DNA from 3 places in the Janthinobacterium salmonicoloratum genome. Region 3 is predicted to be linked to each of the others. Evidence: predicted binding sites of a transcription regulator. Region 3 holds the regulator's gene; each other region holds the start of a gene.
What was found. The regulator FliA, encoded in region 3, starts transcription of late flagellar genes. The targets are predictions, from matches to a motif close to CTAAAGTTTNNNNNNNNNNNGCCGNTA.
Positions count from the first base shown of each region.

Region 1: the regulator FliA is predicted to act here: its motif matches at 1,537-1,563, upstream of ACQ4WY_RS20780 (flagellar protein FliT).
Region 2: the regulator FliA is predicted to act here: its motif matches at 1,484-1,510, upstream of ACQ4WY_RS02950 (FlxA-like family protein).

Region 1 covers NZ_JBNYXV010000004.1:251,894-255,146, reverse strand. The annotation lists gene ACQ4WY_RS20785 (type IV pilus assembly protein FimV) at 1-774, shown strand, start outside; gene ACQ4WY_RS20780 (flagellar protein FliT) at 1,197-1,469, opposite strand; gene ACQ4WY_RS20775 (M13 family metallopeptidase) at 1,737-3,253, shown strand, end outside.
Region 2 covers NZ_JBNYXV010000001.1:631,251-634,503, reverse strand. The annotation lists gene ACQ4WY_RS02960 (alpha/beta fold hydrolase) at 1-716, shown strand, start outside; gene dcd (dCTP deaminase) at 850-1,419, shown strand; gene ACQ4WY_RS02950 (FlxA-like family protein) at 1,541-1,882, shown strand; gene ACQ4WY_RS02945 (sensor histidine kinase) at 1,925-3,253, opposite strand, start outside.
Region 3 covers NZ_JBNYXV010000001.1:1,853,053-1,856,305, reverse strand. The annotation lists gene ACQ4WY_RS08620 (MinD/ParA family ATP-binding protein) at 1-797, shown strand, start outside; gene ACQ4WY_RS08615 (RNA polymerase sigma factor FliA) at 845-1,576, shown strand; gene ACQ4WY_RS08610 (flagellar motor protein) at 1,558-2,304, shown strand; gene motD (flagellar motor protein MotD) at 2,310-3,080, shown strand; gene ACQ4WY_RS08600 (CehA/McbA family metallohydrolase domain-containing protein) at 3,190-3,253, shown strand, end outside.

The DNA.
Region 1 (3,253 bases), on a different contig from region 3:
TTATTGGGCAATGGCAGTGGCGCCATCGTGCGCCTGGGCACCTTGTGGCTGACGCCGGCGCCACCCGCTGCCATCAGCGCGCCAGTCAGGCCTGTCTCCCCTGTTGCCGCGCCTGTGCCCGCGCCGCTGCCGTTTCCACGTGCTGTGTCGGGCGCAGCGTCGCCCGATGCCGCCGCGCTGGCGGCCCGCGCCCGCGCCGAGGGCCTGGTGCGGCCGGCGCGCGTGTTCGTACCACCGCCCGCCACACCCACGCCGGCTGCCCCCGCGCTGCGCCCGCCGCCGTTGCGCCGCGCCGCCGCCCCCGTGGCCGCTTGCGCGCCGCAGGCGGATGCCGGGCAGACGGCAGCGTGCGTGGCATTGGACGAGAAAAACGCTGCCTTGAATGACAAGCTCGGTGAATTGGAAGGGAAGATCGGCGCCTTGCAAAAGGCGCTGGCGCTGCCTGCCGTTCCTCCTGCTGCGGCGCTTGCCGTAGCGCAAGCGCCGCATGCCAAGCCCAAGCCCCTGATGCCGCCAATAGTTGACAAGGAAAAGAAAGCGGGCGGCAACGGCTTGCTGTGGCTCGGTATCTGCACCCTGATCTTCCTGTTGCTGACGGCGGTCATCGTGTATGCCGTGCGCAAACGCAAGCAAGCGGCGCAGCCGGGCACGCCATCGAAATATTGGGTCTTGCTGCGCAAGTCATTCGGTCGCAAGAAGAAGGACGTGCCAGTGCTGACGGAAACGGTGGAGGAGGCGGTGGCCGAGCCGGAAGCGGAGCCGTTCTCGCGTTAACGCTGCCGCAAGGTCGCACTAAAATTTGATATAAAAAAAGATATTGAAAGAGACGGGAAAGTGCCTGTCTATCGTGTTAGCTATTTTTCAAAGATGGTGATATGATTAATTCAGTGGACTTGCTCTACGACAAAACAGCCCCAGCCTGTCGCAGTCACCAACGATAGTGTGGCGCGGCAAACAGGTGTAGCGTTGCATAAACGCCTGGGCCTGGAAGCGGTTTGCGATGCCGACGATGTGCTCGCGAACGCCGGATGCAACCGGCAGCGAGGCGACGCCAGGAGATACCTGGGGCTCGCCTTCCAAATTCCCCCTCCTTGCTTTCCGGGCGCCGCAGATACCGCGCTTCCTGATACGGCGACAGACGTAAAAAAAGCACCCGCAGGTGCTTTTGTTGTTTCTGGCGTTGCAAGCTTGCTTGTTTACATGCGGGCGCGCGAACCCTGCATCCCGTTCGACAGCTGCGTCATCCACGGTTCCGTGATGGTGCGTATTTCGCGGTCATTGGCCAGGATTTGCTTGAGTAAGTCAATCTTGCGCTGGCGTGAGGCGCCAGCCAGGGCCGGTACCTTGCCCGTCATGGTCGGGCTGGCGGCGCTGGCGCACTGGTTTTCCAGGGTATTCAAGCCATCCCAGTCGCTCGAGCGTGCGGCCACGACCATTTTGTTGGTCATTCCTGCAATATTTTCATACATCGAGAGAACGTCGTTGGAGGTCATGAGCACACCCGTAACTAGTGAATGGATTACCGCTTGTCTAGATTAACGGCGGCCAGAACGGGAACTTGAGGGTTTTTTTGAAAAAAAATGAAAATAATTTAGATGATTGCTTGTATGCCGCCGGAATCGCCTGCCAAGCCGCATACCCGCTGGCGTCGCGGTGACAGAGGGATGTGTTGCGGCGCCTCAAAACGCGTTATGATTTTGCACACTACTGTCGTCACTTTGCCTGAAAGGATCACCATGCGCGTTGTCACTGCTGCCGCTTCCTCTTTCCCTGCTCCCTGGCGCATGCGCGCCATGGCGCTGGCCCTGTCCGGCATCGCGCTGGCCGGCGGCGTCGTCCACGCACATGGCCAGGAGGCGGTCGCCAGTCCTGCCGCCGCGATGGCGGCGCCCAAGGCTGTCTTGCCCGGCGACGATTTTTATGATTTCGTCAATGGCGACTGGCTGCGCGGCACGGAGATCCCCGCCGACCGCAGCAGCTGGGGCTCGTTCGCCATCCTCGCCAACTCTACCAACGAGCGCATCATCGCCCTCGTGGAAGGCTTGGCGGCGGCGCCACAGGCGGATGCGTCCGCGCGCCAGGTCAGCGATTTTTACCGTTCCTGGATGGATGAATCTGCTATCGAAGCGAAAGGCTGGGCACCGATCAAGCCTTTGTTGACAAAGATTAATGGCATACGCGACCAGGCAGGGCTGGCCCGCGCGTTGGGCGAGAGCTTGCGCGCCGATGTCGATCCGCTCAACGCCACCAATTTTTATACGGAAAACCTGTTCGGCCTGTGGGTGGCGCAAGACTTGAACGACACCACGCGCAACGTGGCCTACCTGTTGCAAGGCGGACTGGGTTTGCCCGACCGCGCCTTTTACCAGGGCGACAGCGCCCGCATGCAGGGCTTGCGCACGGGCTACCAGGCGCATATCGCCGCCATGCTCAAGCAAGCTGGCTACAGCGATGCGCCGGCCCGCGCCGCGCGCGTGTTTGCGCTGGAGCAGCAAATTGCCGCGAGTCACGCCAGCCGCGAGGATTCTGCCGATGTCGCCAAGGGCAACAACGCGTGGCGCGCCGCCGACTTCGCCAGCAAGGCGCCGGGCCTGGACTGGAAAGCTTTCTTCCAGGCGGCCGGCCTGGGCAAGCAGGCGGATTTCATCGTCTGGCATCCGACGGCCATGACGGGCAGCGCCGCGCTGGTGGCGAGCGTGCCGTTGGCCACGTGGAAAGATTTCCTCGCCTTCCACGCGATCAACCATTTCAGCACCACCTTGCCGAAGGCAGCCGCCGACCAGCGCTTCGCCTTCTATGGCAGCACCCTGAGCGGCACGCCGCAGCAGTCGCTGCGCAGCAAGCGCGCGCTGGCCGCGACGAATGCGGCGCTGAGCGACGCCGTCGGCAAGCTGTACGTGGAACGCTATTTCCCGTCTGAATCGAAAGCCCGCGTACAGGACATGGTGACGAATATCGTCGCCGCCTTCTCGCGCCGCATCGACAAGCTGGACTGGATGGCGCCGGCCACCAAGGCGCAGGCGCAGGAAAAACTCAAGACCCTGTACGTGGGCGTGGGCTATCCGGAGCGCTGGACCAGCTATGCGGGTTTGCGCGTGGTGCGCGGTGACGCGCTGGGCAATGTGCAGCGGGCGGAACAGTTTCACTATCGCCAGGAGCTGGCCAAGCTGAGCCAGTCTCCCGACCGCAAGGACTGGGCCATGCCGGCACAGCTGGTCAATGCCGTCAACTTGCCGCTGCAAAATGCGCTGAA
Region 2 (3,253 bases), 1.2 Mb from region 3:
ATTACACCGTGCAGGCGCTCGACATGCATGCGCACGACCCCGCGTACCCCGTCAGCACGGGCTGGCCTGAGCTGGTGCGCGAGTATATCGACGAGCTCGAACGCCGCTACAGCGCGCCCGTGATCCTCGTCGGCCATTCGCTGGGCGGCATGCTCAGCGTGATGGTGGCCAAGCAGCGGCCCGACCTGGTGCGCTGCGTGGTCTTGCTCGATTCGCCCGTGGTGGCGGGCTGGCGCGCCTTGCTGGTGCGTCTGGCGCGCAACACGGCGCTGGGCGAGCGGTTTTCTCCTTCGCGTTTTTCCGCCCGGCGTCGCAAGCTGTGGCCAAGCGCGCAAGCCGCGTATGAACACTTTGCGGCCAAGGACATGTTCGCCATCTGGGCGCCGCACGTGTTGCGCGATTACATAGACAGCGGCCTGGTTCCTCATCCGGAAGGGGTGCAGCTGCGCTTTACGCGCGAAGTGGAAACGCAGGTCTATCGCAGTTTGCCGCACCACATCGGCGGCCTCGTCAAGGATGGCTTTCCCGTGCCCATCGGTTTTATCGGCGGCATGGAATCGGTGGAATGCCGCCAGGCGGGGTTGACGGCCACGCGCAAGCTGGTCGGCAAGTTTTTCCGCCAGGTGCCGGGCGGCCATCTGTTTCCAATGGAAAACCCGGAACTGACGGCGCAAGTGGTGCGCGAGATGATCACGGCATTGCTGGCGAAACAATAGCCTGTCGCCAAGGATTTTCAGGGGAAGGGGGCCAACAGCGGCGGATTTTCGCGTAAAATCCTGCCATCCGGGCCGTGCCTGCAGCAGGCGTGCGGCCCCAGCCATTCCGATATTCTAGAAAGATACCCCTGCGATGACGATTAAAAGCGATAAATGGATACGCCGCATGGCGGAAGCAACGGGCATGATCGAGCCGTTCGAACCGGGCCAGGTCAAGGAACGCGACGGTAACCGCATCGTTTCTTATGGCACGTCCAGCTATGGCTATGACATCCGTTGCGCCGACGAGTTCAAGTTGTTTACCAACATCAACACCACCATCGTCGACCCGAAGGATTTTGACGCGAATAACTTCGTCGATGTGTCGGGCAAGGGTTATTGCATTATCCCGCCGAACTCGTTCGCGCTGGCCCGCACGGTCGAGTATTTCCGCATTCCCCGCAACGTATTGACGATTTGCCTGGGCAAGAGCACCTATGCCCGCTGCGGCATCATCGTCAACGTCACCCCGTTCGAACCGGAATGGGAAGGCTATGTGACCCTGGAGTTTTCGAATACGACACCGTTGCCGGCGAAAATCTACGCCAACGAAGGCGTGGCGCAAGTGCTGTTCTTCGAATCCGATGAAGTGTGCGAAACGTCGTACAAGGACCGCGGCGGCAAATACCAGGGCCAGGTCGGCGTGACGCTGCCCAAGACCTGATTGCTCTGAAGGGCGGCGCGCCAGCCGTCTTTACCTGTCTTTACCTGCCTTTACACCCGCGGCTCTACACCCGCGCCCATGCTTGCCGTTAACCTTGGTATTGAAACACTGAGGAGGCAGTATGGTAGCGGCAATCGGTACAGGCGGCGCGGTCAGCGCGGCCGGTGGCGCCAGTGCAGGCAGCAGTTCGCAGATCGCGGCGCTGCAAAAGCAGATCACGGCAGCGCAGAAGCAGTTGACGGAATCGCAGAAGGGCGAGCAGACGGAAGCGTCGCAAAAGTTGCAGCAGCAATTGGCGCAGCAAATCCAGGCCCTGCAGGCGCAAATTGCCCAGTTACAGGCGGCCGCTGCGCAAAAGGCGGCGCAGCAAGACTCTCAGACGGCCAGCAGCGCCGATACGGCGACGGGTCCGGCCAAATCAAGCTCGTCCACCCTCGGTAGCATCATCGATACGCAGGCGTAACAGCACATCCGCGCGTAAAAAAACGCCAGGCTCGCCGACAGGTCAGCCTGGCGTGTTGACGGGCAACAGCATTTCCACGCACAGCCCGCCGCCGCTGCGCAAGCTGGCCCCGATGCGGCCGCCATGGGCGTTGATGACGTGCTGGGCGATGGCCAGGCCCAGGCCATGGCCGTCCGTGCTGTGCTCGGTATTGCTGGCGCGGAAGAATGGTTGAAAGATGTTGGCCAGGTCGGCGCTGGCCACGCCGGGACCCCGGTCCAGCACGGCGATGCGCAGCCAGTCATGCTGGCGCGACAGCTCCACGTTCACCGTGCCACCATCGGGGCTGTGCTTGACGGCATTGCGCACCACGTTTTCCACGGCGCGCGCCAGCAGTTCTGGCTGGCCCGTGACGCTGGCGTCGGCCGTGGCCGCGTCGCCCGCCAGGTCGATGTCCAGCAGGCGCGCCCTGGCCTCATAGCGGGCGTCGTCCACGATGTCGTGCACGAGGTCGGCGATGCTGACGTCTTCGCTGTGCGTGTGCCCGACGCCCGCTTGCCCTGCGCCCGCTTCCAGCCGTGACAGGGTCAGCAGCTCACCAATCAGTTTATCCATGCGTTCGCTTTCGCGTTCGATGCGCTGCATCGAGGCGCCCATCTTTTCCGGTTGCTGGTGCGCCAGGCCGATGGCCGCCTGCAAGCGCGCCAGCGGCGAGCGCAACTCGTGCGAGACGTCATGCAGCAAACGCGTCTGGCTATCCATGAGGCTGCGCAAACGGCCCGTCATGCGGTCGAAATCGCGTCCCAGATCCGTCAATTCATCGCCGCGCTTGCCGCTGGCGTGAAAGCGCGGCGCCAGGTTGCCGTGCGAGGCGGCCTCGAACGCTTGCCGCAGATCGCGGATGGGACGCGCAAAATACCAGGCCAGCAAAAAAGCGAACAGCAGGCTGGCGGCGATGGCGGCGGCCAGGGGAATGAAGGTGCGGTAGGGACTGTCCATGCGCGGGCCGGGCGGCATGCCGCGGCCGAATTCGCCGCGTGGCGGCGGGGCGCCCGCTTCGTTGGGCCGTGGACCGGGTCCCATGTTGCGCGGGCCGCTCATGGCGACGGCATTGAGCGTGTTGCGCGCGGCGTCCGCTTCGGCATTGCGGAAGCGTTCGGACGAAGGCAGGAACAGCAGGTAGCGCTTGCCATCGCTGCCGGCCGCTTCGCGCACCACGGGATGGGCCTGGCCCTGTTCCAGCATGGCGCGCGCCTTGGCCAGCATGGTCGGATGGACCGTGCGGCCCATCAGTTCTTGCCCTTTGGCATCGACGGCAAACACGCGCATGCGTTCGAGCTTGCCCAGGAATTGCCGCAAGGCCTGGCTGCCGCCCGCTTCCAGAGTGGCGCT
Region 3 (3,253 bases):
TCATGACATTTTTATCCGCCACGCCGCAGGACGACAAGGGCGCCATGCTGGTCAACCTGGGCGCCTCGCTGGTCTACGGCGGCAATGACGTGCTGCTGCTCGACGCCAGCGGCGGCAGCGATGGCGTGGCTGCGCGCCTGGGACTGGCGCACGGCGCCAGCCTGCGCGACGTGGCGCGCCAGCAGTGCGGCTTGAACCAGGTCATCCACCAGGTACCGCAAGGTTTTGGTGTGGCCAGCCTGGGCGCGCGCAACCACCTGATGGACAGCATGGACTATGCGGGCGAGGACGAACTGCGTCGCCTGGGCAAGACCTTCGAAGTGCTGGCGCGCCAGAGCGGCATCGTGCTGGTCGACGGCGTCGTGGCAGACGAGGGCGATTGCTTCCCCGTGCCGCTGATGGCTTCGTCCGATATCGTCGTGCAGGTCTCGACCAGCGCCACCTCGATCAAGGCGGCGTACTGCCTGATCAAGCGCCTGAGCCAGGAACTGGGACGCCGTCCCTTCGGCATTCTCGTCACGGGCGCTTCCGAATCTGAAGCAAAAGTGGTATACGATAATATGGCGCAGGCGGCAAGCCGCTATCTGGCCGTGAAGCTGACCTCGATGGGGTCGGTGCCTGCAGATGAGTATCTGCACCGCGCAGCGCGGTTGGGCCGCAGCGTGGTCGATGCCTTTCCGCTGGCGGGAGCCTCGGTGGCGTTTCGCGGACTGGCCGAGCGGCTGGCCCGTTCGGCGCCGCCGGTGCTCGGCGGCACCTTGTACCAGACGGGGAGCCTGCATCAGTTCAGCGCCTGAAACCAACCGTAGCACCAGATAAAAGACGAGAAAACAATAAGCAGCCTATGTACACGGTCAAAGGGAAATCGAACAAGGACTATTTGCTGACGGAGCACATTCCGCTGGTGAAGCGTCTGGCGCACCATATGAAGGCGAAATTGCCGCCTTCGGTCGAGGTCGATGACCTGATCCAGGCCGGCATGATCGGCCTGCTCGATGCCATTAGCCGCTATGAAGAGACGCATGGCGCGCAGTTCGAGACGTATGCCGTGCTGCGCATCCGCGGCGCCATGCTCGATGAATTGCGCACCAGCGACTGGCTGCCGCGCAGCATGCGCCAGAACATGCGCAAGATCGAGGAGGCGATGAGCACCTTGCAGCAGCGCCTGGGCCATCCGCCGACGGAGTCGGAAGTGGCGAAGCTGCTGAAAATGTCGCTGGTCGACTACCAGGAAATGCTGGGCGATGGCGGCGGCCACCAACTGCTGTACTACGAAGACTTTCATGACCCGGACGGCAATGACAGCTTCCTCGACCGCCATTGCGTGGACGAGGACAGCGACCCCTTGCGTTCCCTGCTCGATACCGATTTCCGGCAATCCGTGATCGATGCCATCGACGCGCTGCCGCCACGCGAGAAAATACTCATGGGCCTGTATTACGAAGAAGAGCTGAACCTGAAGGAGATCGGCGCGGTGATGGGCGTGTCCGAATCGCGCGTCTCGCAGCTGCATACCCAGGCCGTCGCGCGCCTGCGCGCAACCTTGAGGGAGCTGGCGTGGACTGGTCCAGCGTAATCGGGCTGGCGCTGGCGCTGGCGGGCCTGCTGGTCGGCCAGGCACTGGAAGGCGGCAAGATGGCCTCCCTGCTGCAGCCGGCCGCCTTTGCCATCGTCATCGTCGGCACCTTCGGCGCCGTGCTGCTGCAAACGCGGCTGCGCACCTTCGTGCGCGGCCTGGAAATGCTGCGCTGGGTCTTCCTGCCTCCAGCCGATACGCGTGCCGCGCTGGCGCGCGACATCGGGCAATGGAGTTTGACGGCGCGCCGCGACGGCCCGCTGGCGCTCGAGCGCCTGATGGAAAACACGGCCGACCGCTTCAATGCCAAGGGCTTGAGGATGATCGTCGACGGCATCGCGCCCGACAAGCTGCGCCAGCTGCTCGACGTGGAAATTTCCGCCTACGAAATGGCCGAGCGCCAGGCTGTCAAGGTGTGGGAATCGGCGGCCGGCTATTCGCCCACCATCGGTATTCTGGGCGCCGTGCTGGGCCTGATCCATGTGATGGAAAACCTCACCGACCCAAGTAAATTAGGCAGCGGCATCGCCGTGGCGTTTGTCTCCACCATCTACGGCGTGGGCCTGGCCAATCTGCTGTTCCTGCCGGTAGCGAACAAACTTAAGGCCATCGTCACGCGCAGGGTGCTGCAGTACGAAATCACGGCCGCCGTACTGTACGACATCGCCACGGGCGACCATACGCGCATCATCGAAGAGCGCGTTTCCAGCCTGCTGCACGAGCATTGACCATGATGCGGCGCGCGCGCAGGAAGTATGACGAGGAACCGGACAACCAGGACCGCTGGCTGATCTCGTATGCCGACTTCATTACCTTGCTGTTCGCCTTCTTTGTCGTGATGTATGCGATTTCGCAAGTCAACGAGGGTAAATACCGCGTCTTCCAGAACGCCATCGGCCAGGCCTTCAGCCTGGAAAAGGGCGCGCCGCCCATCATCATGGAAGCGCCGCAGGCGATTCCTTTGCCGAACCCCGCACTGAAACGCCGCACGGAAGCCATCCGCCGCGAGCGCGAGCATATGACGCGTCTGGCGCAAGACCTCACGTCGACCCTGGCGCCGCTGGTCAAGGAAGGCAAAGTGCGGGTCACGCAGACGAGCCGCGGCGTGAGCGTGGAAATCAATGCCAGCGTGCTGTTCGACCCGGGCGCGGCGCGCCTGACGGCCGAATCGGACCAGGCCCTGCGCGCCGTGGCCGTGCTGCTCAAGGATGACACGCACGACGTGCAGGTGGAAGGGCATACGGATGTGCAGCCGATCAGCAATTCCAATTTTGCCTCGAACTGGGAATTGTCGGCCGCGCGCGCGAGCGCCGTGGTGCGCCTGTTCATCGCCAGCGGCGTCAAGGCGTCGCGCCTGACGGCCGTGGGCCACGCCGACAACATCCCCGTGGCGCCGAACGCCACGCCGGAAGGGCGCGCGCGCAACCGCCGGGTCGCCGTGACGATTTTGTCCGGCATCCCCGAAACGGTGACGGAAGTGCCGACGGCACCGCCGGCCAACTAGGCGCGTTTCCAGGGCGGCGCCAGTGCGCCTGCGCCTTGGCGCGTGTCATTCGCTGGTCATACTGGAATGCTAGGCTGTCGCACTTCTTTTCAGCTTCCAGGTTTATCCCATGTCTTACTCCAGAATGTTGCTTCCTTCGGCTATCGCCATCCTGTTGAGCGTCGCCGCTTGCG